Regions from separate parts of the Streptomyces sp. NPDC103540 genome, predicted to be linked through region 1. Evidence: predicted binding sites of a transcription regulator. Region 1 holds the regulator's gene; the other holds the start of a gene.
What was found. The regulator HrcA, encoded in region 1, represses chaperone genes, less so after heat shock. The targets are predictions, from matches to a motif close to TTNGCACTCNGNNNNNCNGAGTGCNAA.

Region 1 (15,794 bases):
GCCGACGGGGGATGGAGACGGTCGGAAGTGCCGGTTCACAGACATCCGCCACTCTGACGTTGCCGCCCACGGCGAAGCTGTTGAGCTGTCGGGTCCTCGACACGGTCCACCAGCCGGTCCGACAGGCGAAGTTCGAGGTGACGGACCCGATCGGCAGACGGGTCGTCAGCGGGGAGACGGACCCGTACGGCGGGTTCACCGCCGCCGTGCCGGAGGGGGAGTACCGGCTGTCCGTCACCGCCGAGGGCTACGCGCCGTTCCACGGGGCGACGCTCGTCGGGGACCCGGCGCAGCCCGGGACCGCCGAGATCATCCTGGACGCGGTGGAGCCGCCGAGGCTGCCGGCGCCCGGCCACTGGGAGCTGGACCCGACGCACTCGTCGATCGCCTTCTCCGCCCGGCACATCGGGTTCGCCCGGATCCACGGCCGGTTCACGACCTTCGCCGGCGCGGTCCGCATCGCGGAGCGGATGGAGGACTCCTCCATGCACGTGATCATCGACGCGGCGAGCATCGACACCGGTCTGCGGATGCGGGACGACCACCTGCGCTCCGCCGACTTCCTGGACGCGGCCCGCCACCCCACGGTGGAGTTCTACAGTGAGCGGTTCATCCACCGCAGCGGCAGCCGGTGGGCGGTCGCGGGGGCCCTCACCCTGCACGGCGTCAGCCGTTCCGTCACCCTGGACACCCAGTACCTGGGGCACGGCACGGGCCTGGAGGGCGAACCGAGGGCGGCCTGCCGGGCCACGGCGGAACTGCACCGCGAGGACTTCACGCTGAACTGGCAGTCGATCCTGGCCCACGGCGTCGCGGCGATCGGCTCCAGCGTCGACGTGACGCTCGACGTGCAGATCGTCCACAAGGCGTAGGACGCGGGCCGCGGGCGAGGGCCCGGCCCGGTCGGGGCCGGGCGGTGGTCTACGGGGCTTCCAGCCAGCCCTCGTACTCGGCGGCGAGGTCGTCCAGGGCGCCGGTGTCGAGCCGTTCCCTCGGGTCCTCCACGACGACCAGCCACTGGGCGTCCTCGGCGTCGTCCTCGCCGGCGAGGGCGTCGCGGACCAGCTGGGGTTCCTCGGGCAGGCCGAAGCGGTCGACGGCCTCCTGGGCCACCTCTTCGGCGGCGTCGCGGTCGGGCAGGACCAGTACATGTCGCACGTTCACCCGACCATTCTCGGGCACCGGGCGCGGGGGACTGTCGGTGCGTCGTGGGATGCTGGGGGCGATGGCCACCAGGAAGAACTCCACCGACGATCTCCTCGCCCCGATCACCCTCGCGGTGGGGCAGGAGGACCTGCTCCTCGACCGTGCGGTGCGCGAGGTGGTGACGGCCGCGCGCGCGGCCGACGCCGACACCGATGTGCGCGACCTCACCTCCGATCAGCTCCAGCCCGGCACGCTGGCCGAGCTGACGAGCCCCTCGCTGTTCTCCGAGCGCAAGGTCCTGATCGTGCGCGGCGCGCAGGACCTGGGCGCGGAGACGGTCAAGGAGCTCAAGGCCTACCTCGCCGATCCGTACGAGGAGATCGCGCTGGTCCTCCTGCACGCCGGTGGGGTCAAGGGCAAGGCGGTCCTGGACGCCGCGCGCAAGGCGGGTGCCCGCGAGGTGGCCTGCCCGAAGATGACGAAGGCCGCGGACCGACTGTCGTTCGTGCGGGGCGAGTTCCGGACGCTGGGTCGTTCCGCGACCCCCGACGCCTGCCAGAACCTGGTCGACGCCATCGGCAGCGACCTGCGGGAGCTGGCGAGCGCGGTGGCGCAGCTGTGCGCGGATGTCGAGGGCACCATCGACGAGGCCGTCGTGGGCCGCTACTACACCGGGCGGGCCGAGGCCTCCAGCTTCACGGTCGCCGACCGGGCCGTCGAGGGGCGCGCGGCCGAGGCCCTCGAAGCGTTGCGCTGGTCCCTGTCGACGGGCGTGGCACCGGTCCTGATCACCAGCGCCCTGGCCCAGGCGGTGCGGGCGATCGGCAAGCTCGCCTCCGCGCCGCGCGGGGCCCGTCCCGGTGATCTCGCCCGGGACCTCGGCATGCCGCCGTGGAAGATCGACCGGGTCCGGCAGCAGATGCGGGGCTGGTCCGCGGACGCCGTCTCGGACGCCCTGCGCGCGGTGGCGCTGGCGGACGCGGGGGTCAAGGGCGGGGGCGACGACCCCGAGTACGCCCTGGAGAAGGCCGTCGTGGCGGTGGCCCGCGCGGCCCGCCCCCAACGCCGCTGAGGCGGCCCCGCAGCGCCCCGTAGCGCCCGTACGCCCGTCACGGGTCCCGTCCCGGACCCGTCCCCCGGCAGGGTCCCGTCCCGGACCCGCCGCCCGGCGCGGTCCCGCCCCCGCCCCTCGCCTCGTGGCCGGGTCTTCCGTACCGCTCCCGGCTCCGTGCCGTCCCCGTGCGGTCCCGTGCCGTGCCGTGCGCGGGTGCCGGTCGGGCGGCGCGGGCATGACGAAGGCCCCGGCTCCTCCCTGGGGAAGGGAGGGGCCGGGGCCTTCGACCACTGCTGGTGTGCGCCGCACCCGCGTGGCGAACGCAGGCCGCGTGCGGCGCGGGGGCCGGTCCGGAGCGGGAGAGAGGGCCCGCTGGGTCCTTACCGGCGATTCACATCAGGAGCTCAGCCCTGGAGGGTGGCAACCTTGGAGGCCAGCGCCGACTTCTTGTTGGCGGCGGCGTTCTTGTGGATGACACCCTTCGAGACAGCCTTGTCGAGCGCACGCGCGGCGGCGCGGGAAGCCACGGTGGCCTTCTCGACGTCACCGGCGAGGACGGCCTCGCGGGCCTTGCGGATCGCGGTCTTGAGCGAGGACTTGACGGCCTTGTTGCGCAGGCGCGCCTTCTCGTTCGTCTTGTTCCGCTTGATCTGGGACTTGATGTTCGCCACGAAAGAGCCTTTTCAGGTTCAGAGTTTGATCTTCGGATTGTGTCCCGACAGCTGAGAGGGCATACGAGACACAGCTGCCCAGGCTACCAGGCGCGCTCCGACCGGCCCAAACCGAGCGCACTGCCCCGTCCATGGGACCATGGGAGTCTGCGTATCGATCCGAAGGATCCGATCAGGACCGACCGACGCGACCGACCGACGCTTCCGACTGCGACCGAGAATCAGGACACTGCGTGCCCGCGATCCCCAGCCACGTGCCCGAGCCGAGCCGTACCGACCCGGCTCTGATCCGCAACTTCTGCATCATCGCGCACATCGACCACGGCAAGTCGACCCTCGCCGACCGGATGCTCCAGCTCACCGGTGTCGTCGACCAGCGGCAGATGCGTGCCCAGTACCTCGACCGCATGGACATCGAGCGTGAGCGCGGCATCACGATCAAGTCGCAGGCTGTCCGTCTGCCCTGGGCGCCCACGACGGGCGAGGGCCAGGGCAACACGCACATCCTGAACATGATCGACACCCCGGGTCACGTCGACTTCACCTACGAGGTCTCGCGCTCCCTCGCGGCGTGCGAGGGCACGATCCTCCTCGTCGACGCCGCCCAGGGCATCGAGGCCCAGACCCTCGCCAACCTGTACCTGGCGATGGAGAACGACCTCGCGATCGTCCCCGTCCTCAACAAGATCGACCTGCCGGCCGCCCAGCCGGAGAAGTTCGCCGAGGAGCTGGCGAACCTGGTCGGCTGCCAGCCCGAGGACGTGCTGCGCGTCTCCGCCAAGACGGGCATGGGCGTCGACGCCCTGCTCGACAAGGTCGTCGCGACCGTTCCGGCCCCGGTCGGCGTCAAGGACGCCCCCGCCCGCGCGATGATCTTCGACTCGGTCTACGACTCCTACCGCGGCGTGGTCACCTACGTCCGTGTGGTCGACGGCCAGCTCAACAAGCGCGAGCGCATCCGCATGATGTCCACCGGCGCCACGCACGAGCTGCTGGAGATCGGCGTCTCCTCCCCGGAGATGACCCCGGCCGACGGCATCGGCGTCGGCGAGGTGGGCTACATCATCACCGGCGTGAAGGACGTCCGTCAGTCCAAGGTCGGTGACACGATCACCAGCCTGCACAACGGCGCGACCGAGGCCCTCGGCGGCTACAAGGACCCGAAGCCCATGGTCTTCTCGGGCCTGTACCCGCTGGACGGATCGGACTACCCGGACCTGCGCGAGGCCCTGGACAAGCTCCAGCTCAACGACGCCGCGCTCGTCTACGAGCCGGAGACCTCCGCGGCCCTCGGCTTCGGCTTCCGCGTCGGCTTCCTCGGCCTGCTGCACCTGGACGTGGTCCGCGAGCGCCTGGAGCGCGAGTTCGGCCTCGACCTCATCGCGACCGCGCCCAACGTGGTCTACCGGGTGGTGCTGGAGGACGGCAAGGAGGTCACCGTCACCAACCCGAGCGAGTTCCCCGAGGGCAAGATCTCGGACGTGTTCGAGCCGGTCGTCCGCGCCACCGTGCTCGCCCCGACCGAGTTCATCGGCGCCATCATGGAGCTCTGCCAGCAGCGTCGCGGCACCCTGCTCGGCATGGACTACCTCTCCGAGGACCGCGTCGAGATCCGCTACACCCTGCCTCTCGCGGAGATCGTCTTCGACTTCTTCGACCAGCTGAAGTCCAAGACGCGCGGCTACGCCTCGCTGGACTACGAGCCCACCGGCGAGCAGTCCTCCAGCCTGGTCAAGGTCGACATCCTGCTGCACGGCGACAAGGTCGACGCCTTCTCCGCCGTCTGCCACAAGGACGCCGCCTACGCCTACGGCGTGCGCCTGGTCGCCAAGCTGCGCGAGCTCATCCCGCGGCAGGCCTTCGAGGTGCCGGTCCAGGCCGCGATCGGCTCCCGCGTCATCGCCCGCGAGACCATCCGCGCCATCCGCAAGGACGTCCTCGCCAAGTGCTACGGCGGTGACATCTCCCGCAAGCGGAAGCTGCTGGAGAAGCAGAAGGAGGGCAAGAAGCGGATGAAGATGGTCGGCTCCGTGGAGGTCCCGCAGGAGGCCTTCATCGCCGTCCTGTCCAGCGACGAGTCGACCGGCAAGAAGAAGTAGCGCCGACACCGGGGAGGGGGCCCAGCCCCCGTCCGGTGTCACGCGGAAGGGCCCCCGTGCGTACGCGCGAGGGCCCTTTTCGTTATGAACCGGCCGCTCGGGGAGTCTTACGCGTCGGGCACGCGGCCTCTAGTCTGATCACTGCTCGATGGTTACTCGCCAGTTAAGAAATCCGCCCGTCTGAAAACCCTGCCTGCCCAAGCGCCCCACGCCCACGCCCCGTCGCGTGGACCGGTCCGGAGGATGTCGTGAGCGACACACAGACCATGATCGAGAACCGTCCGCCCACCGTGGCGGCCCTCTTCCTTGACCGCGTCGCCGCCACCCCCAACGGCGAGGCCTACCGCTTCCCGGTGCCGGCCGGACCGGAGGGCGGCCCCGAGGAGTGGAAGTCGCTCAGCTGGGGCCAGGCCGCCGACCGCGTGTTCGCGATCGCCGCCGGACTGGTCTCGCTGGGCCTGGGTTCGGAGGAGCGCGTCGCGCTCGCCTCCAACACCCGCGTCGAGTGGATCCTCTGCGACCTGGGCGTGATGTGCGCGGGCGGTGCCGTCACCACGATCTACCCGAGCACCAACGCCGACGAGTCGGCGTTCATCCTCGCCGACTCCGAGAGCCGGGTGCTGATCGCCGAGGACGCCGCCCAGCTGGCCAAGGCCCGGGAGCGGCGCGCCGACCTGCCGAACCTGATCCACGTCGTGGTCATCGACGGGGCCGGCGTCGAGCCCGAGGCCGGCGACCCCGAGGGCTGGGTGCTGACCCTGGCCGAGCTGGAGGCGCGCGGCAAGGAGCACCTCGCCAAGCACCCCGAGGCCGTCAGGGAGCGGATCGCGGCCATCACCGCCGACCAGCTCGCCACCCTCATCTACACCTCCGGCACCACCGGCCGCCCCAAGGGCGTACGCCTGCCGCACGACAACTGGTCGTACATGGCCAAGGCCACCGTGGCCACCGGCCTGATCACCAAGGACGACATCCAGTACCTGTGGCTGCCGCTGGCCCACGTCTTCGGCAAGGTGCTCACCTCCGGCCAGATCGAGGTCGGTCACGTCACCGCCGTCGACGGCCGCATCGACAAGATCATCGAGAACCTGCCGGTCGTCCAGCCCACCTACATGGCGGCCGTCCCGCGCATCTTCGAGAAGGTCTACAACGGCGTGGCCGCCAAGGCCCGCGCCGGCGGCGGCGCCAAGTACAAGATCTTCAAGTGGTCGGTGGGCGTCGCCCGCGAGTACGCCAAGGTCACCCAGGACAACTACCGCCGCACCGGCCGCGCCACCGCGCCCCTCGGCCTCAGCACCAAGCACAAGGTCGCCGACGCGCTCGTCTACTCCAAGCTCCGCGACGCCTTCGGCGGCAACCTGCGCGCCGCCGTCTCCGGCGCCTCCGCCCTCGCCCCCGAGATCGGCTTCTTCTTCTCCGGCGCGGGCATCCACATCCTGGAGGGCTACGGACTCACCGAGTCGAGCGCCGCCTCCTTCGTCAACCCCGGCGAGGCCTACCGCACCGGCACCGTCGGCAAGCCGCTCCCCGGCACCGAGGTGCGCATCGCCGACGACGGCGAGGTCCTGCTCCGCGGCCCCGGCATCATGCAGGGCTACCACCGTCAGCCCGACAAGACCTCCGAGGTCCTGGAGAGCGACGGCTGGCTGCACACCGGCGACATCGGGGAGCTGTCGCCCGACGGCTACCTGCGCATCACCGACCGCAAGAAGGACCTGATCAAGACCTCGGGCGGCAAGTACGTCGCCCCGGCCGAGATCGAGGGCCAGTTCAAGGCGATCTGCCCGTTCGTGTCGACGATCGTCGTCCACGGCGCCGACCGGAACTTCTGCTCGGCCCTCATCGCCCTCGACGAGCCCGCGATCCTGGGCTGGGCCGCCGAGAACGGGCTGGAGGGCAGGACGTACGCGCAGGTCCTGGCCGCCCCCGAGACCAACCGTCTCGTCGAGACCTACGTCCAGACCCTCAACGAGGGCCTCCAGCGTTGGCAGACGGTCAAGAAGTTCCGCATCCTGCCGCGCGACCTGGATGTGGAGCACGGCGACCTCACGCCCAGCCTCAAGCTGAAGCGGCCCGTCGTCGAGCGCGAGTTCAAGCACCTCATCGAGGAGATGTACGAGGGCTCCCGCGAGGCGTAAACGACCATGGGGCAGTGCGGGACAATGGCCACATGCCTTCCGCACTGCCCGACGGTGACCCCATGCCCGAAGACGGCTCGCTGCCCGCGCACGCCCTCACCGGCGCCCCGGACCGGCCGCTCGGGTTCTACCTGCACGTCCCGTACTGCGCCACCCGCTGCGGGTACTGCGACTTCAACACCTACACCGCCACCGAGCTGCGCGGCACCGGCGGCGTCCTCGCCTCCCGCGAGAACTACGCCGACACCCTGATCGACGAGGTCCGCCTGGCCCGCAAGGTGCTCGGCGACGACCCGAGGTCCGTGCGCACGGTCTTCGTCGGCGGCGGCACGCCCACCCTGCTGCCCGCCGCCGACCTCGTCCGCATGCTCGCGGCCATCCGCGAGGAGTTCGGCCTCGCCGAGGACGCCGAGATCACCACCGAGGCCAACCCGGAGTCGGTGGACCCGCGCTACCTCGCCGAACTGCGCGCCGGCGGGTTCAACCGGGTCTCCTTCGGCATGCAGAGCGCCAAACGGCACGTGCTGAAGGTCCTCGACCGCACCCACACCCCGGGCCGCCCCGAGGCCTGCGTGGCCGAGGCCCGCGCCGCCGGCTTCGAGCACGTCAACCTGGACCTGATCTACGGCACCCCCGGCGAGTCCGACGACGACTGGCGGGCCTCCCTGGACGCCGCGCTGGGCGCCGGGCCCGACCACGTCAGCGCGTACGCCCTGATCGTCGAGGAGGGCACCCAGCTGGCCCGGCGGATCCGCCGCGGCGAGGTCCCGATGACCGACGACGACGTCCACGCCGACCGGTACCTGATCGCCGACTCCGTCATGGCGGAGGCCGGCTACCACTGGTACGAGGTGTCGAACTGGGCGACCTCCGAGGCCGGCCGGTGCCTGCACAACGAGCTGTACTGGCGCGGCGCCGACTGGTGGGGCGCCGGGCCCGGCGCGCACTCCCACGTCGGCGGCGTGCGGTGGTGGAACGTCAAGCACCCCGGCGCCTACGCGGCCGCGCTGGCCGAGGGCCGCTCCCCGGGCGCGGGGCGCGAACTGCTCTCCGCCGAGGACCGGCGCGTCGAGCGGATCCTGCTGGAGCTGCGGCTGGTCGACGGCGTCCCGCTGTCGCTGCTCGCCCCCGCCGGGCTCCGCGCCGCCGCGAAGGCCCTGGCCGACGGGCTGCTGGAACCCACCCCCTACGACGCGGGGCGGGCGGTGCTGACCCTGCGCGGGCGACTGCTGGCCGACGCCGTGGTGCGGGACCTGGTCGACTGACCCGGCCGCCCGCCCGCCCGCCCGCCCCGCGGCGCGGGCGGCGCCGGCAACGGGCGGCAGCGGCCCCGTGCGGGCCTCGGCGCCCTCGCGGCCGAGCCCGGCGCGGCCGGCGCGCTGACGGGCCGCGCGGGCCCCGTGCGGGGCCTCAGGACGTGACGTGGTCGATGAGGTGCTCCACCGCGCCGAGCAGGGTGGGCTCCAGGTCCTTGTACGAGGTCACGCGGGACAGGATGTGCTGCCAGGCGGCCCCGGTGTTCTCCGGCCAGCCGAGCGCCGCGCAGACGCCCGTCTTCCAGTCCCGGCCGCGCGGCACGGTCGGCCACGCCGGGATGCCGAGCGCGGACGGCTTCACCGCCTGCCACACGTCCACGTACGGGTGACCGACGATCAGCACGTCCGGGGAGGTCACCGCCGCCGCGATGCGGGACTCCTTCGAGCCCGGCACCAGGTGGTCCACCAGGACCCCCAGCCGGGCGTCCGGGGCCGGGCCGAACTCCGCCACCACCGCCGGGAGGTCGTCGACGCCCTCCAGGTACTCCACGACCACGCCCTCGATCCGCAGGTCGTCGCCCCAGACCCGCTCGACCAGCTCGGCGTCGTGCCGGCCCTCCACGTAGATCCGCCCGGCCCGGGCCACCCGGGCCCGGGCGCCCGGCACCGCCAGCGAACCCGACGCCGTGCGCGCGGGAGCGGCCGGCGCCCGCCCGGGGCGGGTCAGCGTCACCACCGCGCCCTCCAGCAGGAAGCCGCGCGGCTCCAGCGGGAACACCCGCCGCTTGCCGAAGCGGTCCTCCAGGGTCACCGTGCCCGCCTCGCAGGCCACCACCGCGCCGCAGAAGTCCGTACCGGCCACCTCCACCACCAGGTCGGGGTCGGCGGGAACCTCGGGAACGGCCTTGGGCCGCTTCCACTGCGGGGTCAGATCGGGGGAGTACTCGCGCATCCGGCCGACCCTAGGAGAGCCGCCGCGCTCAGGGGCCCGACACGCCGAACAGGGCCGCCAGAGTGTCGCGTTGCTCACGTACGAAGTCCGCCCCGACCACCGCGCCGTGACCCGGTACGTACCGCGCGTCCGGTCCGCCGAGCGACAACAGCCGGTCCATCGCGGCCGGCCACTGCCCCGGGACCGCGTCCCGACCGGCCTGGGGCTCGCCCGACTCCTCGACCAGGTCCCCGCAGAACACCGTCTCGCGCTCGCCCGGCACGAAGACGGCCAGGTCGTGCCACGAGTGCGCCGGACCCACGTTGGCCAGCAGCACCTGCACCCCGCCCAGGTCCAGCGTCCACTCGCCCGACACGAGGTGCCGGGGCGCCCGTACGAGCTCCACGGACTCCGCCGCCTCCGCCGGGTCCAGGCCATGGCGCACCGCGCTCGCGCGCAGCTCCTCGCGGCCCGTGGGGGTCCCCAGCAGCCGGTCCAGCCCGACCGCGCCGTAGGACTCCGCGCCGGCGAACGCGGGCGCGCCCAGCACGTGGTCGAAATGTCCGTGGGTGAATGCGACATGGGTCACGCGCCCGCCGGTCAGCCGCTCCGCCTCGGCCCGTAGCCCGGCCCCCTCGCGTACACACGATCCGGGGTCGATCAGGAGCGTCGCCCCGTCCCCCACCACCAGTCCCACGGTGCAGTCCCACACCGGCAGACGCCTGCGGCCGACCCGTCCGGTCAACCGTTCCCAGCCGGCCTCTTCCCATCGCACGTCCATGGCGTGACGCTACCCTGGCGGGCCACCCTTGCCCGCGGCGTACCACCCGGCCGTACACTGACCGGGGGATCTCTGGCACTCGCACGCGCAGAGTGCCAACGAAGACCGGAGAACCCAGCGGCGCCTCGCCACGGCCGCCCGACCGACGACCGACCCGCATCCGGAGGTGTGCGCGATGCTCAGTGAACGCAGGCTCGAAGTGCTGCGCGCCATCGTCCAGGACTACGTCGGGACGGAGGAGCCCGTCGGCTCCAAGGCCCTCACCGAGCGCCACCGCCTCGGCGTCTCGCCCGCCACCGTGCGCAACGACATGGCCGTGCTGGAGGAGGAGGGCTACATCGCCCAGCCCCACACGAGCGCCGGTCGCATCCCCACGGACAAGGGCTACCGCCTCTTCGTCGACAGGCTGGCGGGCGTCAAGCCGCTGTCGACGCCCGAGCGTCGGGCCATCCAGAACTTCCTCGACGGCGCCGTCGACCTCGACGACGTGGTCGGCCGCACGGTGCGCCTGCTCGCGCAGCTCACCCGCCAGGTCGCCGTCGTCCAGTACCCGTCCCTGACCCGCTCCACCGTCCGTCACGTCGAGCTGCTGTCGCTGTCCCCGGCCCGGCTGATGCTCGTGCTGATCACGGACACCGGGCGGGTCGAGCAGCGGCTCGTCGACACCCAGACGCCGTTCGCCGACACCTCGCTCGCCGACCTGCGGGCGCGGCTGAACTCCCGGGTCGTCGGCCGCCGGTTCACCGATGTGCCGCAGCTCGTGCAGGACCTTCCGGAGTCGTTCGAGATCGACGACCGGGCGACCGTCAAGGCCGTCCTGGCGACCCTCCTCGAAACGCTGGCCGAGGAGGCGGAGGAGCGGCTGATGATCGGCGGCACCGCCAACCTCACTCGCTTCGGACATGATTTTCCCTTGACCATCAGGCCCGTGCTCGAAGCGCTGGAGGAGCACGTGGTGCTCCTGAAGCTGCTGGGCGAGGCCGGTGAGTCGGGGATGGCCGTACGGATCGGTCACGAGAACGCCTACGAGGGGCTCAACTCCACGTCGGTCGTCTCCGTCGGCTACGGTTCGGGCGGCGAGGCAGTCGCCAAACTCGGCGTGGTCGGACCGACCCGCATGGACTACCCCGGAACGATGGGAGCGGTACGCGCAGTGGCACGTTACGTCGGACAGATCCTGGCGGAGTCGTAAGTGGCCACGGACTACTACGCCGTTCTCGGCGTGCGCCGCGACGCATCCCAGGACGAGATCAAGAAGGCCTTCCGGCGGCTCGCGCGCGAGCTGCACCCGGACGTGAACCCCGATCCCAAGACGCAAGAGCGCTTCAAGGAGATCAACGCGGCCTACGAGGTCCTCTCGGACCCGCAGAAGAAGCAGGTCTACGACCTCGGCGGCGACCCGCTGTCCTCCTCGGGCGGCGGCGGTGGCGCCGGCGGCTTCGGCCAGGGCGGCTTCGGCAACTTCTCCGACATCATGGACGCCTTCTTCGGCCAGGCCTCGCAGCGCGGCCCGCGCTCGCGCACCCGCCGCGGCCAGGACGCCATGATCCGCCTCGACCTGGAGCTGGACGAGGCCGCCTTCGGCACGACCAAGGACATCCAGGTCGACACGGCCGTCGTCTGCACCACCTGCTCCGGTGAGGGCGCCGCTCCCGGCACCTCGGCGCAGACGTGCGACATGTGCCGCGGTCGCGGTGAGGTCTCGCAGGTCACCCGGTCCTTCCTGGGCCAGGTCATGACCTCGCGCCCCTGCCCGCAGTGCCAGGGCTTCGGCACCGTGGTCCCGACCCCGTGCCCCGAGTGCGCGGGCGACGGCCGGGTCCGCTCCCGCCGCAACCTGACGGTCAAGATCCCCGCCGGCGTCGAGAACGGCACCCGGATCCAGCTCGCGGGCGAGGGCGAGGTCGGCCCCGGCGGCGGTCCCGCCGGCGACCTGTACGTCGAGATCCACGAGCTGCCGCACCCGACCTTCCAGCGGCGCGGGGACGACCTGCACTGCACGGTCACCATCCCGATGACGGCGGCGGCCCTGGGCACCAAGTGCCCGCTGGAGACGCTGGACGGCATGGAGGAGATCGACATCCGCCCGGGCACCCAGTCCGGCCAGGCGATCCCGCTGCACGGCCGCGGCGTCACGCACCTGCGCGGCGGCGGGCGCGGCGACCTGATCGTCCACGTCGAGGTCACCACCCCCGGCAAGCTGGACTCCCAGCAGGAGGAACTGCTGCGCCAGCTCGCCAAGCTGCGGGGCGAGGAGCGGCCGATGGGCCAGTTCGCGCCCGGCCAGCAGGGGCTGTTCAGCCGCCTGAAGGACGCCTTCAACGGCCGCTGAGCCGTACTCCCGCGCCCTGCGTCGTACGAGCCCGGTCCGGACCTCCCGGACCGGGCTCGCGCGCGTTCGGGACGGCTCCGGGAGGGCGGGCGCCGGGCGGGTGCGCGGGGGCTCCCCAGGGTGCTTCCCGGTGGTCCCCCGGACGGTCGCGAGCGGGTCGCGGAGCGGTCGGAACGCGGTCGGGAGCCGGTCGCGGGCCGTCGGGGGAGGGGCGTCGGAAACGCCGGACGGGGCGGACTATGCCAGGCGAATGCCGTGATTCGGCCCCGTGAGCGGGACATGGCACGATGCAGTCCATGTCCTTGGCAGCGAACGGTCTCCACCCGTACCCGATCGTGCAGGCCCCCATGGCGGGCGGCGCCTCCTGCCCCCCGCTCGCGGCGGCCGTGTCCGAGGCCGGAGGGCTGGGCTTCCTCGCCGGCGGGTACAAGACCGCCGACGGCATGTACCAGGAGATCAAACAGACCCGGGGCCTGACCCGCCGCCCCTTCGGCGTGAACCTCTTCATGCCGCAGACCGGCCACGTCGACCAGGCGGCCGTCGAGGCGTACCGCGGACAGCTCGCCGGCGAGGCCGGCTGGTACGAGGTCTCCCTCGCCGAAGAGGACATCATCGGCACCTGCGACGACGGCTACGAGGCCAAGCTCGCCATCCTCGTCGAGGACCCGGTCCCCGTCGTCTCCTTCACCTTCGGCTGCCCCGCCCCCGCCGTACTGGAACGCCTGCGCAGAGCCGGTACGCGCACCATCGTCACCGTGACCTCCGTCGACGAGGCCCGCGCCGCACAGGCCGCGGGCGCCGACGGCCTGTGCGTCCAGGGCGTGGAGGCGGGCGGCCACCAGGGCACCCACCGCGACGACCCCGAGACGGACGGCACCGCCGGCGTCGGCCTGCTCGCCCTGCTGCCGCAGGTGCGCGAGGCCGTGGCCCTCCCGCTGATCGCGGCGGGCGGACTGATGCGCGGCGCCCAGCTCGCCGCGGTCCTCGCCGCCGGCGCGGAGGCGGCGCAGCTCGGCACGGCCTTCCTGCCCTGCCCCGAGTCCGGCGCGCACCCCCTGCACAAGAAGGCCCTGACCGACCCGATGTTCCCGCACACGGAACTCACCCGGGCCTTCTCGGGGCGCCCCGCGCGCGGCCTCGTCAACCGCTTCGTGCGCGAGCACGGACCCTACGCGCCCGCGGCCTACCCGCAGCTCCACCACATGACCTCCGGGCTGCGCAAGGCGGCCGCGGCGGCCGGGGACGCGCAGGGCATGGCCCTGTGGGCGGGGCAGGGGCACCGGCTGGCGCGCACGCTGCCCGCCGGACAGTTGGTGGAGGTGCTCGCGGCCGAACTGGCCGAGGCGCGGCGCGTGGTGCAGGCCACGCAGATGAGGAGCGAGTCATGACGGCCCCCGTGTTCGTGGTCGAAGAGGTCCCCGCGGGGCCGCGGTTCGTGTTGGAGGGCCCCGAGGGCCGGCACGCCGTGTCGGTGAAGCGGCTCGCGCCCGGCGAGGCGGTGGTGCTCACCGACGGGCGGGGCGCCTGGGCGGAGGCCGTCGTCGCGGCGGCGGAGGGCAAGGACCGGCTGGTCGTCGACGTCTCCGCGGTGTCGCGCGAGGAGGAGCCCGCCGTACGGATCACGGTGGTGCAGGCGCTGCCCAAGGGCGACCGGGGCGAGGTGGCCGTCGAGACCATGACGGAGACCGGCGTCGACGCGATCGTGCCCTGGCAGGCCTCCCGGTGCATCACCCAGTGGCGCGGCGAACGCGGGGCGAAGTCCCTGGCCAAATGGCGTGCCACGGCAAGGGAGTCGGGCAAGCAGTCCCGCCGGGTGCGGTTCCCGGAGGTGGCCGAGGCGCTGTCCACGAAGCAGGTGGCGGCGCTCCTCGCGGGGGCCGATCTGGCGATGGTCCTGCACGAGGACCGGGACACCCCCTCGCAGGCGCTGGCGACGGCCGAACTTCCCGAGAAGGGCTCGGTGGTGCTGGTGGTCGGCCCGGAGGGCGGGGTGTCGCCCGAGGAACTGGCCGTCTTCGCGGAGGCCGGGGCCCGGCCGTACCGGCTGGGCCGCTCGGTGCTGCGTACGTCGACGGCCGGTACGGCGGCCGCGGCGGTGCTGCTGGCGCGCACGGGGCGCTGGGCGTAGGCCCGGAGCCCCGCTCCCGGACCGCCGCCGTCCGCTCCCGGGCCGTCCGCGACCCCGGGCCGGGCCGATACGATGCCCGGACCGATCACGATCACGGGAGGCGCGGCCATGGCCGGGGAACCTCAGGCGGATTGCCTGTTCTGCAAGATCGTCGCGGGGACCATCCCCGCGACGGTGGTCCGGGAGACCGAGACGACGGTCGCCTTCCGGGACATCAACCCGCAGGCGCCGACGCACGTCCTGGTCATCCCCAAGGCGCACTACAAGGACGCCGCCTCCCTGGCCGCCGCCGAGCCGGCCGTCGCCGCCGACATACTGCGCGAGGCCGGGGCGGTCGCCGCCGACGAGAAGATCGACGACCACGGCTACCGGATCGTCTTCAACACCGGCTCCGGAGCCGGCCAGACCGTCTGGCACGCCCACGCCCACGTCCTCGGGGGCCGCGGCCTCCAGTGGCCCCCCGGATAGACCGTGTCCGTACGCGAGTTCGTGGTCCTCGGCACCGCCAGCCAGGTCCCCACCCGACACCGCAACCACAACGGCTACCTGCTGCGCTGGGACGGCGAGGGCATCCTCTTCGACCCCGGCGAGGGCACGCAGCGCCAGATGCTGCGCGCCGGCGTCGCGGCGCACGACATCAACCGGATCTGCGTCACGCACTTCCACGGCGACCACAGCCTGGGACTGGCCGGGGTGATCCAGCGGATCAACCTCGACCAGGTCCCGCACCCGGTCACCGCGCACTACCCGGCCTCGGGGCAGAAGTTCTTCGACCGGCTGCGGTACGCGACCGCCTACCGGGAGACGGTGGCCCTGGCCGAGGAGCCGGTGGAGCGCGACGGGGTGCTCGCGGTCGGGCCGACGTACACGCTGGAGGCGCGGAAGCTGTCGCACCCGGTGGAGTCCTTCGGCTACCGGGTGACGGAGCCGGACGGGCGGCGGATGGTGCCGGAGCTGCTCGCGCGGCACGGGATCAAGGGCCCCGACGTCGGTCGGATCCAGCGCGAGGGACGCCTCGGGACCGTCACCCTGGAGGACGTCAGCGAGCACCGGGCGGGGCAGCGGTTCGCCTTCGTCATGGACACGCGGCTGTGCGAGGGGGTCGACGCCCTCGCGCGGGGCTGCGACATGCTCGTCATCGAGTCGACGTTCCTGGACGAGGACGAGCGCCTCGCGGTGGACCACGGGCACCTCACGGCCGGCCAGGCGGCACGGGTGGCGCGGGACGCGGGCGTGCGCGCCCTCGTGCTGACGCACT
Region 2 (15,794 bases), on a different contig from region 1:
CGAGGCCCGGCTGCGTGAGCTTGCGGGGATCTGTGAAATCGAGGTGTACAGGTACGGCATGCTGCCCACATGGCGGTTGATCCGAGCCGACTCCACCCTGTTCGTCGGGGCGTTCGACGCGGGTTGGGAAGGGCATGAATCCGCCACGTACAAGGTCATGGAAACGTCGCACGGCCCGTTGTTCAGAGGCTTTGCGCGCATGTTCGAAGCCATCGTCGCAGGCGCGGAGCGCACGGTGTGAGAGGGGACGGACCGATGATCGAAGCCGAACTCAAGGCGTGCGTGCACGCGCCACAGGAGACTCTGCGTCGGCTGGACGACCGGGCCGAAGGCCGGGCCGAGGTGTACCAGGACACCTACTACGACACCGTGGACGGAGCCTTGGAGGCCAAGGACGAGGAACTCCGCGTCCGCACCGTGCACGGCGCGGACGAGACCCGCACGATCCTCACGTACAAGGGAGCCCGGGTCGACGAGGAATCCGGCTCCAAGCCGGAGCACGAGACCCGCGTGGAGAACGCCGAGGCCGTGCACGCGATGCTGCGCAGCCTCGGCTATGTCCCGGCGATCGAGTTCGAGAAGCGGTGCAGGAATTACTCCTTCGAAGCGAGAGGCCGGCAGATGCTGGCCACTCTCGTCCGCGTTCCGGAGCTGGACGGGACGTTCCTGGAGTTGGAAACCCTGGTGGCGGAGAAGGACGTGCCCGATGCGCTCGACGATGTCCGCCAGGTCTTGACCGAGCTCGGCATCCGCGCGGAAGACCTGACACGGGAGCAGTACACCGCAGCGGTCAAGGCCCGGCGCCGACTCTGACTGCGGACCGTCTACGCGATTCGCCTCGCCGAGGCGTGAGAAGGAGACAGACGTGGCTGACGACCTGTCGGCGGTGGCCCACTTCCTCTACGAGGCGGGCACGCTCAAGAACGCGCGTCGTACCGGCTGGTGGATGGCCGGGGTGAACAACCCGGAAAGTGTGGCCGAGCACTCCTGGCGGACCGCCCTGATTGCCACGATCATCGCGAAGCTGGAGGGTGCGGATCCCGCACGTGCCGCCTTTCTCGCCGTGTGGCACGACACCCAGGAGACCCGCACCGGGGACGTGAACCACCTGGGGAAGAAGTACTCCACCAACGCGGACCCGATCGTCGTCACCGCAGACCAGACGGCCGACATGCCCGACGTCCTCGCCTCCGCCATCCAAGACCTGGTCGCCGAGTACGAGGCCAAGGAGTCCCCCGAGGCCGCGTGCGCCCGGGACGCCGACAAGCTGGAATGCATGCTGCAAGGCATCGAGTACAAGGCCCAGGGCTACGAGAACACCCAGCGCTGGATCGACAACAGCCGAGGTCGACTGACGACAGAGACGGGCCGACGGCTCGCTGACGAACTCCTCGGGCAAGGCACCCTCGACTGGCTCCGCGCGGCCATGGGCGAAAAGCCTTGATGGCATCTGATCGCTTCGACGGACAGCCATCAGCCCCAGACGGCCGGCGGACGCTGAGACGTGAGGAGCGCGTAGCGATCTGGCGCGTTTGGGTGCTCCGGGGGACGGTCTGGTCGACTTTTGGTGCGGGTAGGGCCTGGGTGGGGTCCCGAAAGGGGCTGTGAGGGAGGTCGCCCGGTTGAGGCTCCTCGCCCGGGAGGTCGAGGGTCGCTGATGCGGGGGAGATCGCCTCCTGCCCCGTGGCCGTTCTTTCGGGGGTTTCCCGACAGTCTTCGTTTGTCCGGGGCGGGACGGGCGGTCAAGGGTGGCCGAAGGCCATCGCGAAGCGACGCGAACGAAGTGAGCGCCCTTGAGGGCCCGGCCCGCACCGGAGAGATGATGAGACTGACGGGAAACCCCCAGCCCGTTCCCGACTCCGCCCGGCCGGGGCAGCCCCACCCCACCCCCACCCCCGCACGCGGCGCCACCGGCCCGCCCCGCCCCGTCGAAGGGGCGACGGCGGGCCCGCACCGGGACGGCGTACGCCTCAGCGCAGGGCCACCACCGGGGTGATCGTGGTTTCCACCGGGCCGCGGGCGTCGGCTTCGCGTTGGCGTTCCGCGCTGTCGCTGATGCGCAGGAGGAGGGCGATCATGATCCAGTTGGCCAGGAGTGACGAGCCGCCCTTCGCCAGGAAGGGGAGGGCCTTGCCGGTCAGGGGGATGAGGCCGGTGACGCCGCCCGCGACCACGAAGACCTGGAGGGCCAGCGCCGCCGCGAGGCCCACCGCGAGCAGCTTGCCGAAGGGGTCGCGGGCCGCCAGGGCCATGCGCAGCCCCCGCTGCACGAGGAGGGCGTAGAGGAAGAGGACGGCCATGACGCCGGCCAGGCCGAGTTCCTCGCCGACGGTGGTCAGGATGAAGTCGCTGCGGCCCGCGAACTTGATCAGCTCGGGGTGTCCCAGTCCCAGACCGGTGCCCGAGACGCCGCCGGTGCCGAAGCTGAACAGCGCCTGCGCGGACTGGTCGGAGGTGATGCCGGCCGGTGGGTTCTCCCAGTAGTACGAGAGGGGGTTGAGCCAGGCGGCCACGCGGGCCTTGACGTGGGGCTCGGTGGAGCCGACGACGAAGGCGCCGACGGCCGCCATGAGGAGACCGCAGACGATCCAGCTGGTGCGCTCGGTGGCGACGTAGAGCATCACCACGAAGACGCCGAAGAAGATCAGCGACGTACCGAGGTCGCGCTCGAAGACCAGCACCAGCATGGAGACGATCCACACGGTGATGATGGGGCCGAGCTGGCGCATCGGGGGCAGGCGCATGCCGAGGAACCGGCGGCCCGTCAGGGCCAGCGAGTCGCGGTGGATGACCAGGTAGCCCGCGAAGAAGATCGCGATCATGATCTTCACGAACTCGCCGGGCTGGAGCGAGAAGCCGAAGAGGATGATCCAGCGCTTCGCGCCGTAGGTGTCGGCGCCGAAGAAGGCCGGCGCGATCAGCAGGACGAGCGCGACGGCCATGGTGATGTAGATGAACCGTTGGAGCAGCCGGTGGTCGCGCAGCAGCGCCACCACCAGGATGCAGGCGGCGACGCCGACGACGGTCCACATGAGCTGGCCGGGCGCGTTCGCGTCGGAGTTGTAGCGCTCGATGTAGCCCTGGTCGAGCCGGTGGATGAGCACCAGTCCGAGCCCGGTCAGCAGCATGGCCAGCGGGAAGATCAGCGGGTCCGCGTACGCGGCGAACCGGCGGATGCCCAGGTGTCCCACCAGGGACAGCAGCGTCATGCTGATGACGAAGCTGGCGAGGTGCTGCGGCAGCTCGCCGTTCATGGCGAGGCCGGCGCTGACGTGTCCGAACACGGCGATGCCGAGGACCAGGACGAGCAACAGGGCTTCGGTGCGGCGGCGGGCGCCGGCCATCGTCAGTGGTCTCAGTCCACGCACGGGACGCCGCCGCCGTCGAGGGAGTCCTTCGGCGCGGAGGGCGCGGAGGGCGCGGAGGGCACGGAGGACGGAGACGGAGGTGAGGGTGGTGCGGTCGGTGACGACGTTGACGGCGGTGACGACGGCGGAGCCGGTGAGGAGGATGCGGCGCCACTCGGTGCACTCTGCGGACGGTGCGGACCGATCTGCTCGGCTATGAGGCGCTTTATCTTCATATCATCTACGACGTTGATGTCCTCCCCATGGTTCCTTGCGAATCCCTCGATGGGGAGTGTCGTGAACCGCACTTTTCCTCCGGACAGGTTCTTCGCCTGCCGCACGAAGGACAAGAGGTCCCACCCCGCGTCCGTCACCACGTCCTGCTTCGCGGTGTCGATCAGCCGGATCAGCTTCGCCGGGTCGGTGAAGGTCCCCGCCTCGTTCAGCTTCTTCGTCGCGCCCGCCAGGAAGGCCTGCTGCCGCTTCGTCCGGTCCAGGTCGCCGCCGTCCAGACCGTGCCGCTGCCGTACGAAGGCCAACGACTGCCGGCCGTTGAGCACCTGCGGACCCGCCGGGAAGTCGGCCCCCGAGTAGCGGTCCTTCACGGCCTTGTTCAGGCACACCGGTACGCCGTCCAGCGCGCCGGCGAGGTGGTAGAAGCCGGCCAGGTTCAGCTCGGCGAAGTGGTCGACCGGTACGCCGAGGAAGGCGCGCACGGTCTCGATCTGCGCCCGACGCCCCGCCTCGCGGCCCTCCCGCTCCAGCTGCCGCCGGTCCGTGACCCCGCGCGCCGACAGCGACCGCTCGGCGGCGGCCTTCGCCAGCCCGTAGGCCTTCTTGATCTTGTCCTTGCCGTGCCCGGGTATGTCCACGAAGTCGTCGCGCGGGATCGAGAACGCCTGTGCCTGCCCGCCGTCGCCCGGTACGTGCAGCAGGATCATGGTGTTGGCGTTGTAGCCGCCGATGTCCGAGCTGCCGGCGTGCAGCTCGTCGAGGACCTCGGCGGGGAGCGGATCGCCGTTCTGGTCGCGGCGGCTGTCCAGGCCGATGAGCAGGATGTTGGTGTCGCCGTGCGCCGACTTCTCGGCCCCCTCCAACGCCTTCGAACTGCCGATGCTCGACGCGAGGTCCCGGTAGACGTACCAGGCGGTGCCGCCCGCCATGACCGTCAGGGCGCAGCCCGTGATCAGCAGGGTGCGGCCGATCCGGCGGGGCGAGGGTCGGCGGCGGCTGGTCTTCCTCGTCTTCCTCCGTTGCGCGCTCATGCCTGTCGATGCTGACGCACCCCCGCTGAAGGAATCCTGAACCGGTCGGGCTCCCGCCATCAGCCCCCGCGGGCCCCCGGCAGCCGCAGCTCCAGCAGCGCGCCGCCGCCCGGGGCCCGGTGGGCCTCGACGTCGCCCCCGTGAGCCCGCGCGATCTCCCGGGCGATGGCCAGGCCCAGCCCGGTCCCGCCGGCGGCCCGGCCCCGGTCCGCGTCGAGGCGTACGAACCGGCCGAACACCCGGTCCCGGTCCGCGGGCGGGATCCCCGGGCCGTCGTCGGTCACCTCCAGCACCGCCAGGCCCTCGCGCGCGGCGGCCCGGACGGTGACCCCGCCGGCCGCGTGCCGCAGGGCGTTGTCCACGAGGTTGGCCAAGGCCCGCTCCAGTCGCGCCGGGTCCCCGTACGCCGGTACGGGCTCGGGCGCGTCCAGCCGGAGCGGGACGCGGGGGGCGGGGCGGCGTGCGGCGTCCTCGGCCGCCAACAGGGCGAGGTCGACCGGCTCCCCGGCGGGGTGGGGGGCGGGCCCGCCGTCGAGGCGGGCCAGCAGGAGCAGGTCGGCGGCGACGCGCTGGAGCCGGTCGGTGTCGGCGAGGGCGGCGGCGACGGCCTCGCGGTCGGGCCGCTCCATCGCCAGGGCCACCTCCAGGCGGGAGCGCACCGCCGCGAGGGGGTTGCGCAGTTCGTGCGAGGCGTCGGCGGTGAACTGCCGCTGCCGGGCGTCGGAACGCTCCAGGCGGTCGAGGGTGTCGTTGACGGTCCGGGCCAGGCGGGCGATCTCGTCGGCGCCGCCCGGATCGGGCACCCGGCGGTCGAGCGCGCTCGCGGTGACGGCGGCCAGGGCGGTGCGGATCGCGGTGACGGGGCGCAGCGCCTGGCCGGTGGCCCACCAGGCCAGGGCGGCGGCGAAGGCGATCAGCGGGGGAGCGCCGGCGCCGAGGCCGAGGGCGAGGGCGCGGCCGGCGTCGTCCACGTCGCCGAGCACGGTCATGCCGTAGACGGTGTACGGCCCCGCGGCCTCCGCCCCCGTGGCCTCCGCCCCCGCGGCCGCCGCACCCCCGGCCGCCGCCCCCGCCCCCGGCCCCGCGCCCTCCGTCGATCCCGTCCCCGTCCCCGTCCCCGTCCCCGGCCCCGCCCCCGGTGCCTCCACCGCCACGACCACCCGCCGCTGGCCGCCCGGGTGCGCGGGCGGCAGGACGGCCGAGCGGGCGTCCGAGCGGGCGTCCGCGCCGGGTTCCGGGCGCGGGGCGTCGAGGTCCGTCGCCCCGGCGGGGTCGCCGCTGGAGGCGACGACCCGGCCGCGCGCGTCCCGTACGAGGACCAGGTCGACCCCGCCGTCGGGCGCGGGCAGCCGCCCGTCCGCCGGCAGGGTGCGGGTGTCGACGCGGGCGGCGACCTTGCGGGCGGCCAGTTCGGTGCGACCGGTGGTGTTGTCGAGGAGGTTGGCGCCGAGCAGCGTGGAGAGCCACAACCCGCCGCCGGCCAGGACGGCGGTCATCGCGAGGGCGGCGGCGACGGCGGCGCGGGCCCGGGTGCTGCTAACCACCGTCGGGCGCCATCCGGTAGCCGGTGCCGTGGACGGTGAGGATGGAGCGGCGGCCGAAGGGCGCGTCGACCTTCTTGCGCAGGGAGGAGACGTAGACCTCGACGATGTTCGGGTCGATGTCGTGCGGGGCGTCCCAGACCTCGTCGAGGATGTCCTGCTTGGCGACGGCCCGGCCGGGGCGCTCCATCAGGCAGGCCAGTACGCCGACCTCGCGCGCCGTCAGTTCGATGTCCCGGTCGCCGCGCCGGCAGCGCCGGTCGTGCGGGTCCAGGAGCAGGTCCCCGGCGCGCAGCACGGCGGGTTCGGGGGTGGCGGCGCGGCGGGCGAGGGCACGCAGGCGGGCGCCGAGGACGACGAAGGAGAAGGGCTTGGTGAGGTAGTCGTCGGCGCCGGCGTCCAGCCCCTCGGCCTCGTCGTGTTCGCCGTCGCGGGCGGTGAGCATCAGGACGGGGGTGGGGTCGCCGTGGGCGCGCATCCGGGTGCAGATCTCGTGGCCGCCGAGGCCGGGCAGCATCAGGTCGAGCAGGACGACGTCGTAGGGGCCGCCGGTGAGGGCCAGTTCGAGGCCGCGGTGGCCGTCGTGGGCGACCTCGACCAGGTGTCCCTCGGCCGACAGGCCCCGTCGCAGGGAGTCGGCCAGGCCTTCTTCGTCTTCGACCACGAGGATGCGCATCGCTCAAGCGTCACACAAGCGGCACAAACCGGGTCGGATGCCCCGGGACGAGTGGGGGCGACGGCCGCCGCGAAAGGGCGGGCGGGGGCGGGATCCGTCCGGCGGCGACACGCGGACGGGGCCGGATCCATGCGGTTGAGGTGGCCGGATTGCGGGCCAAACGGAGTGGGATTGGCACTCCGCTTGACCGAGTGCTAATCGCCGGAATAGTGTCACACCTGGCACTCGCCACCGGTGAGTGCCAACACAGCGACAGGCAGGTCCGGCACCCGCGACGACGGATCGACCTGGTCGCCACCTCAGACAGTTAACCCCGGATCTCCGAAGGGGGAGGTCGGATCGTGACGACCGCCAGCTCCAAGGTTGCCATCAAGCCGCTCGAGGACCGCATCGTGGTCCAGCCGCTCGACGCCGAGCAGACCACGGCCTCCGGCCTGGTCATCCCGGACACCGCGAAGGAGAAGCCCCAGGAGGGCGTCGTCCTCGCGGTCGGTCCGGGTCGCTTCGAGGACGGCCAGCGTCTCCCGCTGGACGTCAACGTCGGCGACATCGTGCTGTACAGCAAGTACGGCGGCACCGAAGTGAAGTACAGCGGCGAGGAGTACCTCGTCCTCTCGGCTCGCGACGTCCTCGCGATCGTCGAGAAGTAAGTCACTTCTCCAGTTTTGCTTTGAGCTGCGCCCCTGGTCACCCTGCTGATGCCGGGCGGCGAGGGGCGTAGTTCGTTTCCAGGCGGTCGCGGTGAGCGGCCGAGGATCGCAACGAGAGGGCGGAACCGCTCCCATGCCGAAGATTCTGAAGTTCGACGAGGACGCCCGCCGCGCCCTCGAGCGCGGCGTCAACAAGCTTGCCGACACGGTCAAGGTGACGATCGGCCCCAAGGGCCGCAACGTCGTCATCGACAAGAAGTTCGGCGCCCCCACCATCACCAACGACGGTGTCACCATCGCCCGCGAGGTCGAGCTGGACGACCCGTACGAGAACCTGGGCGCGCAGCTGGTGAAGGAGGTGGCGACCAAGACCAACGACATCGCGGGTGACGGCACCACCACCGCCACCGTGCTGGCCCAGGCGCTGGTCCGCGAGGGTCTGCGCAACGTCGCCGCCGGCGCCTCCCCGGCCGCCCTGAAGAAGGGCATCGACGCCGCGGTCAAGGCCGTGTCCGAGGAGCTCCTCGCGACCGCCCGCCCGATCGAGGACAAGTCCGACATCGCCGCCGTGGCCGCGCTCTCCGCGCAGGACGCCCAGGTCGGCGAGCTCATCGCCGAGGCGATGGACAAGGTCGGCAAGGACGGTGTCATCACCGTCGAGGAGTCCAACGCCTTCGGCCTGGAGCTGGAGTTCACCGAGGGCATGGCCTTCGACAAGGGCTACCTCTCGCCGTACATGGTCTCCGACCAGGAGCGTATGGAGGCCGTCCTCGACGACCCGTACATCCTGATCAACCAGGGCAAGATCTCCTCCATCCAGGACCTCCTGCCGCTGCTGGAGAAGGTCATCCAGGGTGGCGGCTCCCGCCCGCTGCTGATCATCGCCGAGGACGTCGAGGGCGAGGCGCTCTCCACCCTCGTCGTCAACAAGATCCGCGGCACCTTCAACGCGGTCGCCGTCAAGGCCCCCGGCTTCGGTGACCGTCGCAAGGCGATGCTCCAGGACATGGCCACCCTCACCGGTGCCACCGTCATCGCCGAGGAGGTCGGCCTCAAGCTCGACCAGGCCGGTCTGGACGTGCTGGGCACCGCCCGCCGCGTGACCATCTCCAAGGACGACACCACGATCGTCGACGGTGCCGGCAAGTCCGAGGACGTCCTCGGCCGCGTCAACCAGATCAAGGCCGAGATCGAGTCCACCGACTCGGACTGGGACCGCGAGAAGCTGCAGGAGCGCCTGGCGAAGCTCGCCGGTGGCGTCTGCGTCATCAAGGTCGGCGCCGCCACCGAGGTGGAGCTCAAGGAGAAGAAGCACCGCCTCGAGGACGCCATCTCCGCCACCCGCGCCGCGGTCGAGGAGGGCATCGTCTCCGGCGGTGGCTCCGCGCTCGTCCACGCCGTCAAGGTCCTGGAGGGCAACCTCGACCTCACCGGCGACGAGGGCACCGGCGTCTCCGTGGTCCGTCGCGCCGCGGTCGAGCCGCTGCGCTGGATCGCCGAGAACGCGGGCCTCGAGGGCTACGTCATCACCTCGAAGGTCGCCGAGCTCGACAAGGGCCAGGGCTTCAACGCCGCCACCGGCGAGTACGGCGACCTGGTCAAGGCCGGCGTCATCGACCCGGTCAAGGTCACGCGCTCCGCGCTGGAGAACGCCGCTTCCATCGCCTCCCTGCTGCTCACGACCGAGACCCTGGTCGTCGAGAAGCCGGCCGAGGAAGAGGCCGACGCCGGTCACGGCCACGGTCACGGCCACAGCCACTGATCGCGCCCCGCGCCGAGAAGGCCCCGTTCCGCAGCACGCGGAACGGGGCCTTCCCCGTATCGGGACCCGTTGGCCGGGACCCGTTGTCCGGGTCCCGTGTCGGGACCCGGGACCGGGACTCAGGTCCCGTAGGGCATTCCGGACCCGCCCATCTGTCGTTGCAGGGCTCCGGGGTTGTAGTGCCACCAGCCCTCGACGATCTGTCCGTCCAGGCACCGGAAGGTCGTGGTCCCGGACATCTCGTACGTCCTGCCGGTCGGCGCGACCCCCATGAACTCTCCCTTGTGGGTGCCGCGCCAGTTCCACACCGTCGTGACCATGTCGCCCTCGGCCACCTGGGCGACCGGTTCGAAGGTCATGTCGAAGGCGGCGCGCCAGATCTCCATGTCGGAGCGCATACCCTCGCGTCCGATGACGGTGGACTCCTCCTTGCTCACGTCGTGGTCGATGTAGTTCGCCGCGAAGCACTCGTCGAGGACGCCCATGTTCCCGGCCATGGCGGCTTCTTTGAACACCCGTTCGCAGAGCTGCTTGTTGAGGTGCTGGTCGCGGACCACGTCCAGGTTCATGAACGTCGGCATCCCCTCGCAGAGGGCCACCATCTCCTGGAACATCCGGTCCGTCTCGGGCAGCCGGGAGTTCTGCATGGCCGCCTCGTACGAGGCGAACTCCACCATGTCCACGTAGTGGTTCCGGGCCTCGCGGTCCTGGCCGATCATCGTGTGCGTGGCGGTGCGCCTGCCGCTGCTCTGCTGCGCCCAGCGGTCGATGAGCGCGTTCATCTCATCGAACCGCGTCGTTTCGTAATCGATCATCTGTACGAATGTCATCGCGTCGCCTCCCGCTGGAGATGAGACATGTCCAGTTTAGGGAGGAAAGACCCGTTCGGCCGTGTCGATCAGGCGTCGACGGAGGCTTACCGGCGGGTCACGAACGCTACTGCGGCCCGTACTTGCGCCCCGTGCGGGACGACACCCCGCCCAGCAGCGCGCGCGGCGTCAGCTTCACCACGCCCATCAACGCCTTGTAGCGCGGGTCCGGGATCGAGACCGTCCGGCCGCGCGCCAGGTCGGCCAGCGCCGCCGCCACCAGCTTGTCGGCGTCCAGCCACATCCAGCCGGGGATGTTGTCGGTGCCCATGCCCGCGCGCTGGTGGAACTCGGTGCGCACGAAGCCGGGGCACAGCGCCATCAGCCGTACGCCGGAACCCGCCAGGTCCTTGGCCGCGCCCTGCGTGAACTGCACGACCCAGGCCTTGCTGGCCCCGTAGGTGCCGCGCGGCACGAAGGCCGCCACCGAGGCCACGTTCACGACCCCGCCGCGGCCGCGCTCGCGCATCGAGGCCGTCGCCGCCGAGGTCAGCCGCAGCACCGCCTCGACGTGCACCTTCACCATGGCCAGCTCGTCGGCCATGGAGACTTCCAGGTAGCGGCCCTTGTTGCCGAAGCCGGCGTTGTTGACCAGCAGGTCCACCGGGTGCGTCCGGTCGCCCAGCCGGGTCTCGACCGCCGCGATCCCGGCGTCGGTGGAGAGGTCGGCGGTCAGCACCTCGGCCTCGATGCCGTGCCGGTCGTGCAGTTCGGTGGCCTGCTCGGCCAGTCGCCCGCTGTCGCGGGCCACCAGTACGAGGTTGTGCCCCTGGGCGGCGAGCCGGCGGGCGAAGGCGGCGCCGATGCCCGCCGTGGATCCCGTAATCAACGCAGTCGTCATAGGCGCAACCTAGCCGCCCGCGTCAGCGCGCGTGCCTGCGCAGGTACGTCCGTACGGTCTCGTGTGCGGCCGGCTCCATGGCGTCACCGGCGGCCAGCGTCCGGGGCAGCAGCGCCCGCTCGGTGGTGAAGGCCCGGAACCAGAACGCCACCGACACCTCGTGGTCCGGCCGGCTCAGCACCTCGACGGTGTCGCCGGGGGAGACCTCGCCCTCCTCGACGACCCGCAGGTACGCCCCCGGGCGGACCGCCTCGGTGAACCGCCGGACCCAGCGCGGCTGGTCCAGCGCGCCCTGGAAGGTCCGGCAGGGGATGCGCGCGGAGGCCACCTCCAGCACGAGGTCCGCGCCGACCCGCCAGCGCTCGCCGAGCAGCGCCCCGTTGAGGTCGATCCCCGAGGTCGTGAAGTTCTCGCCGAAGATCCCGCCGGGCAGTTCGCGCCCCAGCTCGGCCTCCCACCAGTCGAGGTCCTCGCGGGCGTACGCGTACACGGCCTGGTCGTCACCGCCGTGGTGGCGGTTGTCGCAGACGGCGTCGCCGACCAGCCCGCTGCCCAGGCCGGTCGCCTTCGGACCCGGGGCCCGGACGGCGACCGGCCCCGGAACCGGCCGCTTGCCGATGCCGGTCCGGCCGCCCACCGCGTCGGTGTAGTCGGCGACCGTCGCGCGGCCGATGTTCACGGAGATCAGGTGCATGGCGCCACGCTAACCGAAGCCCCCCAAAGCGGGCAGCCGCATATGCGCGGAACCGTCAAAGCCGGGCTTATGCTCGAAGGGTGATCGAGGCACGTCATCTCCGGGTTCTGCGCGCTGTCGCCGGGACCGGATCCTTCTCCGCCGCGGCCCGCGAGCTCGGCTGCACCCAGCCCGCCGTCTCCCAGCAGATGAAGGCACTGGAACAGTCCGCCGGCACCCCGCTGCTGATCCGCACCGGCCGCGAGATGCGGCTCACCCAGGCGGGCGAGGCGCTCGTGCGGCACGCCGCCGGGATCCTGGCCGGGCTGACCGCCGCCGAGGAGGAGGTCGCGGCCATCGCCGGGCTGCGCGCGGGCCGCGTCCGCCTGGTCTCCTTCCCCAGCGGCAGTTCCACCCTGGTGCCCACCGCCCTCGCGGCGATGCGCGCCGCGCACCCGGGCACCCGGATCTCCCTGGTGGAGGCCGAACCGCCGAGGTCGGTGGAGATGCTGCGCGAGGGCGACTGCGATCTCGCCCTGGCCTTCCGCTACGCGGGGGACGGCGCCGGTTCGGGCGCGGGGGCCGCAGAGTGGGAGGACCTGGTGGTGACCCCGCTGCTGACCGACCGGCTCGTCGGGCTGGTCCCCGAGGGGCACCGGCTGGCGGGCGCGGAGCGGGTGGGCATGGCGGAGCTGGCCGACGAGCCCTGGATCGCGGGCTGCCCGCGCTGTCGCCGGCACCTGGTGGAGGTGTGCGAGGGGGTCGGGTTCACCCCGCGGATCGACTTCGCCACCGACGACTACCCGGCCGTGGTCGGGCTGGTCGGGGCGGGCCTGGGCGTCGCGGTGCTGCCGGAGCTGGCGGTGGAGTCCGTACGGGCGAAGGGCGTGAGCGCCCTGGCGGTGGAGCCGGCCGTGGAGCGGGAGATCGTGGCGCTGACCCTGCCCGACCTGGCGCGCGTACCGGCGGTGGCGGCGACCCTGGGCGAGCTGGTGCGGGCCGCCGCGCGGTGACCCGCGCCCCGCGCGGCGGACCCGGTGGGGCCTGCCGCGCGGGGGCGGGCGCGATCGTGAGGAGAAACGTTCCTTCTGGTGGGTGTCGTCGTCGGTCAGCGCGGAGCGATCGGGGTGATCGTTCCGGCGGCGGGGATCAGGCGGTGGCGCGCGCGGCCCATCAGTTCCTCGCGTTCGTCCTCGGTCAGTCCGCCCCACACCCCGTAGGGCTCGCGGACGGCGAGGGCGTGCGCGGCGCATTCCGAGCGCACCGGGCATCTCATGCAGACCTCTTTAGCCGAGGCCTCGCGCGCGCTCCTGGCCGCGCCCCGCTCGCCCTCCGGGTGGAAGAAGAGGGAGCTGTCGACTCCTCGGCAGGCTGCCAGCAGCTGCCAGTCCCAGAGGTCGGCGTTCGGTCCGGGGAGGCGGGAGAAATCTGCCATTGCTAGTCCTCTTGGTGCCGGTACTGAGACGGATACGGTCCATGTCTCCACACCTACTGTCGTAGTAGATGTAAATATGACTCATTCGGAATCTAGCCTCAGACACATGCCAAACGGAAGGAAAGCCGCCAAATAGGGCATAGCTCCAGATGGAGGACAGATGAGCTGCGCCTCCCGTGTCGTGATCGCTTCCTCACGTAGGGTGCTGAAGGTGTCCGTCCGACCCGTAACTCTTTCGAGTGACCATCGTTGAGAGTGCGAAGGCGGTTGAACCAAGAAGTTCCCGGACAGGTGTCCGAGGGCATCGACCGCACAGGTGACGATACGTACCAGCCTGGAGGCTCAAGGTGACGCGCATCAGCAGCTGCGGAGGGCGGTCATGACTTCCGTCCTCGTCTGCGACGACTCCCCGCTTGCCCGAGAGGCGCTCCGTCGCGCGGTTGCCACCGTGCCCGGCGTCGAGCGTGTGACGACGGCTGCCAACGGCGAGGAAGTCCTCCGCCGCTGGGGTGCCGACCGATCCGATCTGATTCTGATGGATGTCCGGATGCCCGGCCTCGGTGGCGTCGAGACGGTGCGCCGCCTCCTGTCCGCCGACCCGGGCGCCCGCATCATCATGCTGACGGTCGCCGAGGACCTGGACGGCGTGGCCCTCGCGGTCGCCGCCGGCGCCCGCGGATACCTGCACAAGGACGCCTCGCGCGCCGAACTGCGGGCCACGGTCACCCAGGCGCTCGCCGACCCGACCTGGAGGCTGGCGCCGCGCCGGCTGCGCTCGGCGGAGATGGGCGCCGCGCCCACGCTCACCGCGCGCGAGATCCAGGTCCTGGAGGGCATGAGCCACGGCCGGTCCAACGCGGAGATCGGGCGCGAGCTCTTCCTCTCCGAGGACACGGTCAAGACGCACGCCCGCCGGTTGTTCAAGAAGCTCGGCGCCTCGGACCGGGCCCACGCCGTGGCGCTCGGCTTCCGCTGGGGCCTCGTCCGCTGACGGCGGGCCCGCGGGCCGACCGCCACGGGCGCTCCCGGCCCCCCGTCCGCCGTCGGCGGACGGGGCCGGCGCACCACCCCGCCGCACCCGGTGTGCGGCCGGGGGTTGGCGGGGCGCGTTCCGGGGGACGTGTCGCTTCGGGCGCGATGCCGCATCCTTGAGGTGTGCCGCATTCTTGGAGAGGTCGGGTCCCGGGGGTCGATTCCTCGGGGACGACGATTCGGGCCGAGCGGAGGGGAGGGCGCACATGACGAGTTCCGGCGCACCCGCTCATAACGCTTCGACGCACAACACGGACCACGGTGCCGCGAATGCTCCGGCGCCAAGGCACCATGGATTGATGCGCGACGACGAGGCCCTGGGGTCCCCCGCGGCCACAGGCCCCACCGGTTCCGCCAAGGGCGGCAGTGCCGGCGGCGTCAGCGCGCTCGTACGCCGGGCCGTGGAGGGCGACGAGCAGGCCACGCACGACCTGCTGGCGTTCGTGCACCCGCTCGCCATCCGCTACTGCCGCACCCGCCTGTCCCGCCTTCCGGGTGACGCTCGTCACTTCGTGGAGGACCTGGCGCAGGAGGTGTGCGTCGCCGTCCTGATGGCGCTGCCCCGCTACCGCGACACCGGGCGCCCCTTCGAGGCGTTCGTCTTCGCCATCGCCGCGCACAAGGTCGCCGACCTCCAGAGGGCCGCCATGCGGCACCCGGGGAGCACGGCCGTGCCGTCCGACGAGATGCCCGAGCGCCCCGACGACTCGCTCGGGCCGGAGGAGCGGGCGCTGCTCAGCAGTGACGCCGCCTGGGCCAAGAAGCTGCTCGCCAACCTGCCCGAGAACCAGCGCGAGCTGCTGGTGCTGCGGGTGGCCGTCGGGCTGACCGCCGAGGAGACCGGGCAGATGCTCGGGATGTCGCCGGGCGCGGTGCGGGTCGCGCAGCACCGGGCGCTGAGTCGACTGCGGGCGCTCGCCGAGCAGTAGGCGCTCCGCAGGCCCGGATCCTCGTAGGAACCCACGAAACTTCTGCTTGACCTTGGTCGTGGAATGAGACGCGTCGGGATCCCGTTAGCATGGACATCCGCGCTGAGCAAGACCATTTGGGAAGGTGTCATGACCGCCGACGGAGTGCCCGACAAATTCGCCACGCTCGGACTGACCTACGACGACGTGCTGCTGCTGCCGGGCGCGTCGGACATGGCTCCCGACGAGATCGACACCTCTTCCCTCATCTCGCGCAACGTCCGCGTCAACGTGCCGCTGCTGTCCGCGGCCATGGACAAGGTCACCGAGTCCCGCATGGCCATCGCGATGGCCCGCCAGGGCGGCGTCGGCGTCCTGCACCGCAACCTCTCCATCGCCGACCAGGCCAACCAGGTCGACCTGGTCAAGCGCTCCGAGTCCGGCATGGTCACCGACCCGATCACGGTGCACCCGGACGCGACGCTGCGCGAGGCCGACGAGCTGTGCGCGAAGTTCCGCATCTCCGGCGTCCCGGTCACCGACCCGGCGGGCAAGCTGCTCGGCATCGTCACCAACCGCGACATGGCCTTCGAGTCGGACCGCAGCCGCCAGGTGCGCGAGGTCATGACCCCGATGCCGCTGGTCACGGGCAAGGTCGGCATCTCCGGCGTCGACGCCATGGAGCTGCTGCGCCGCCACAAGATCGAGAAGCTGCCGCTGGTCGACGACTCGGGCGTCCTCAAGGGCCTCATCACGGTCAAGGACTTCGTCAAGGCCGAGAAGTACCCGAACGCC

Region 2: groES (co-chaperone GroES) is a predicted target of HrcA. The motif match lies at 7,001-7,027, and genes of this name have one in related genera.

Annotation. Positions count from the first base shown of each region.
Region 1 covers NZ_JBVJMA010000001.1:640,848-656,641, reverse strand. The annotation lists gene ACZ6ZI_RS02960 (YceI family protein) at 1-872, shown strand, start outside; gene ACZ6ZI_RS02955 (hypothetical protein) at 922-1,164, opposite strand; gene holA (DNA polymerase III subunit delta) at 1,226-2,218, shown strand; gene rpsT (30S ribosomal protein S20) at 2,605-2,871, opposite strand; gene lepA (translation elongation factor 4) at 3,105-4,970, shown strand; gene ACZ6ZI_RS02935 (AMP-dependent synthetase/ligase) at 5,219-7,108, shown strand; gene hemW (radical SAM family heme chaperone HemW) at 7,141-8,373, shown strand; gene ACZ6ZI_RS02925 (DUF3097 domain-containing protein) at 8,519-9,316, opposite strand; gene ACZ6ZI_RS02920 (MBL fold metallo-hydrolase) at 9,345-10,076, opposite strand; gene hrcA (heat-inducible transcriptional repressor HrcA) at 10,252-11,268, shown strand; gene dnaJ (molecular chaperone DnaJ) at 11,269-12,408, shown strand; gene ACZ6ZI_RS02905 (nitronate monooxygenase) at 12,705-13,796, shown strand; gene ACZ6ZI_RS02900 (16S rRNA (uracil(1498)-N(3))-methyltransferase) at 13,793-14,536, shown strand; gene ACZ6ZI_RS02895 (histidine triad nucleotide-binding protein) at 14,645-15,004, shown strand; gene ACZ6ZI_RS02890 (ribonuclease Z) at 15,008-15,794, shown strand, end outside.
Region 2 covers NZ_JBVJMA010000012.1:144,008-159,801, reverse strand. The annotation lists gene ACZ6ZI_RS27705 (helix-turn-helix domain-containing protein) at 1-241, shown strand, start outside; gene cyaB (class IV adenylate cyclase) at 256-813, shown strand; gene ACZ6ZI_RS27695 (HD domain-containing protein) at 866-1,444, shown strand; gene ACZ6ZI_RS27690 (FtsW/RodA/SpoVE family cell cycle protein) at 1,971-3,344, opposite strand; gene ACZ6ZI_RS27685 (LCP family protein) at 3,356-4,612, opposite strand; gene ACZ6ZI_RS27680 (HAMP domain-containing sensor histidine kinase) at 4,672-6,156, opposite strand; gene ACZ6ZI_RS27675 (response regulator transcription factor) at 6,149-6,829, opposite strand; gene groES (co-chaperone GroES) at 7,171-7,479, shown strand; gene groL (chaperonin GroEL) at 7,613-9,241, shown strand; gene ACZ6ZI_RS27660 (ester cyclase) at 9,361-10,056, opposite strand; gene ACZ6ZI_RS27655 (SDR family NAD(P)-dependent oxidoreductase) at 10,178-10,951, opposite strand; gene ACZ6ZI_RS27650 (MOSC domain-containing protein) at 10,974-11,645, opposite strand; gene ACZ6ZI_RS27645 (LysR family transcriptional regulator) at 11,726-12,637, shown strand; gene ACZ6ZI_RS27640 (WhiB family transcriptional regulator) at 12,733-13,059, opposite strand; gene ACZ6ZI_RS27635 (response regulator transcription factor) at 13,439-14,050, shown strand; gene ACZ6ZI_RS27630 (sigma-70 family RNA polymerase sigma factor) at 14,391-15,020, shown strand; gene guaB (IMP dehydrogenase) at 15,150-15,794, shown strand, end outside.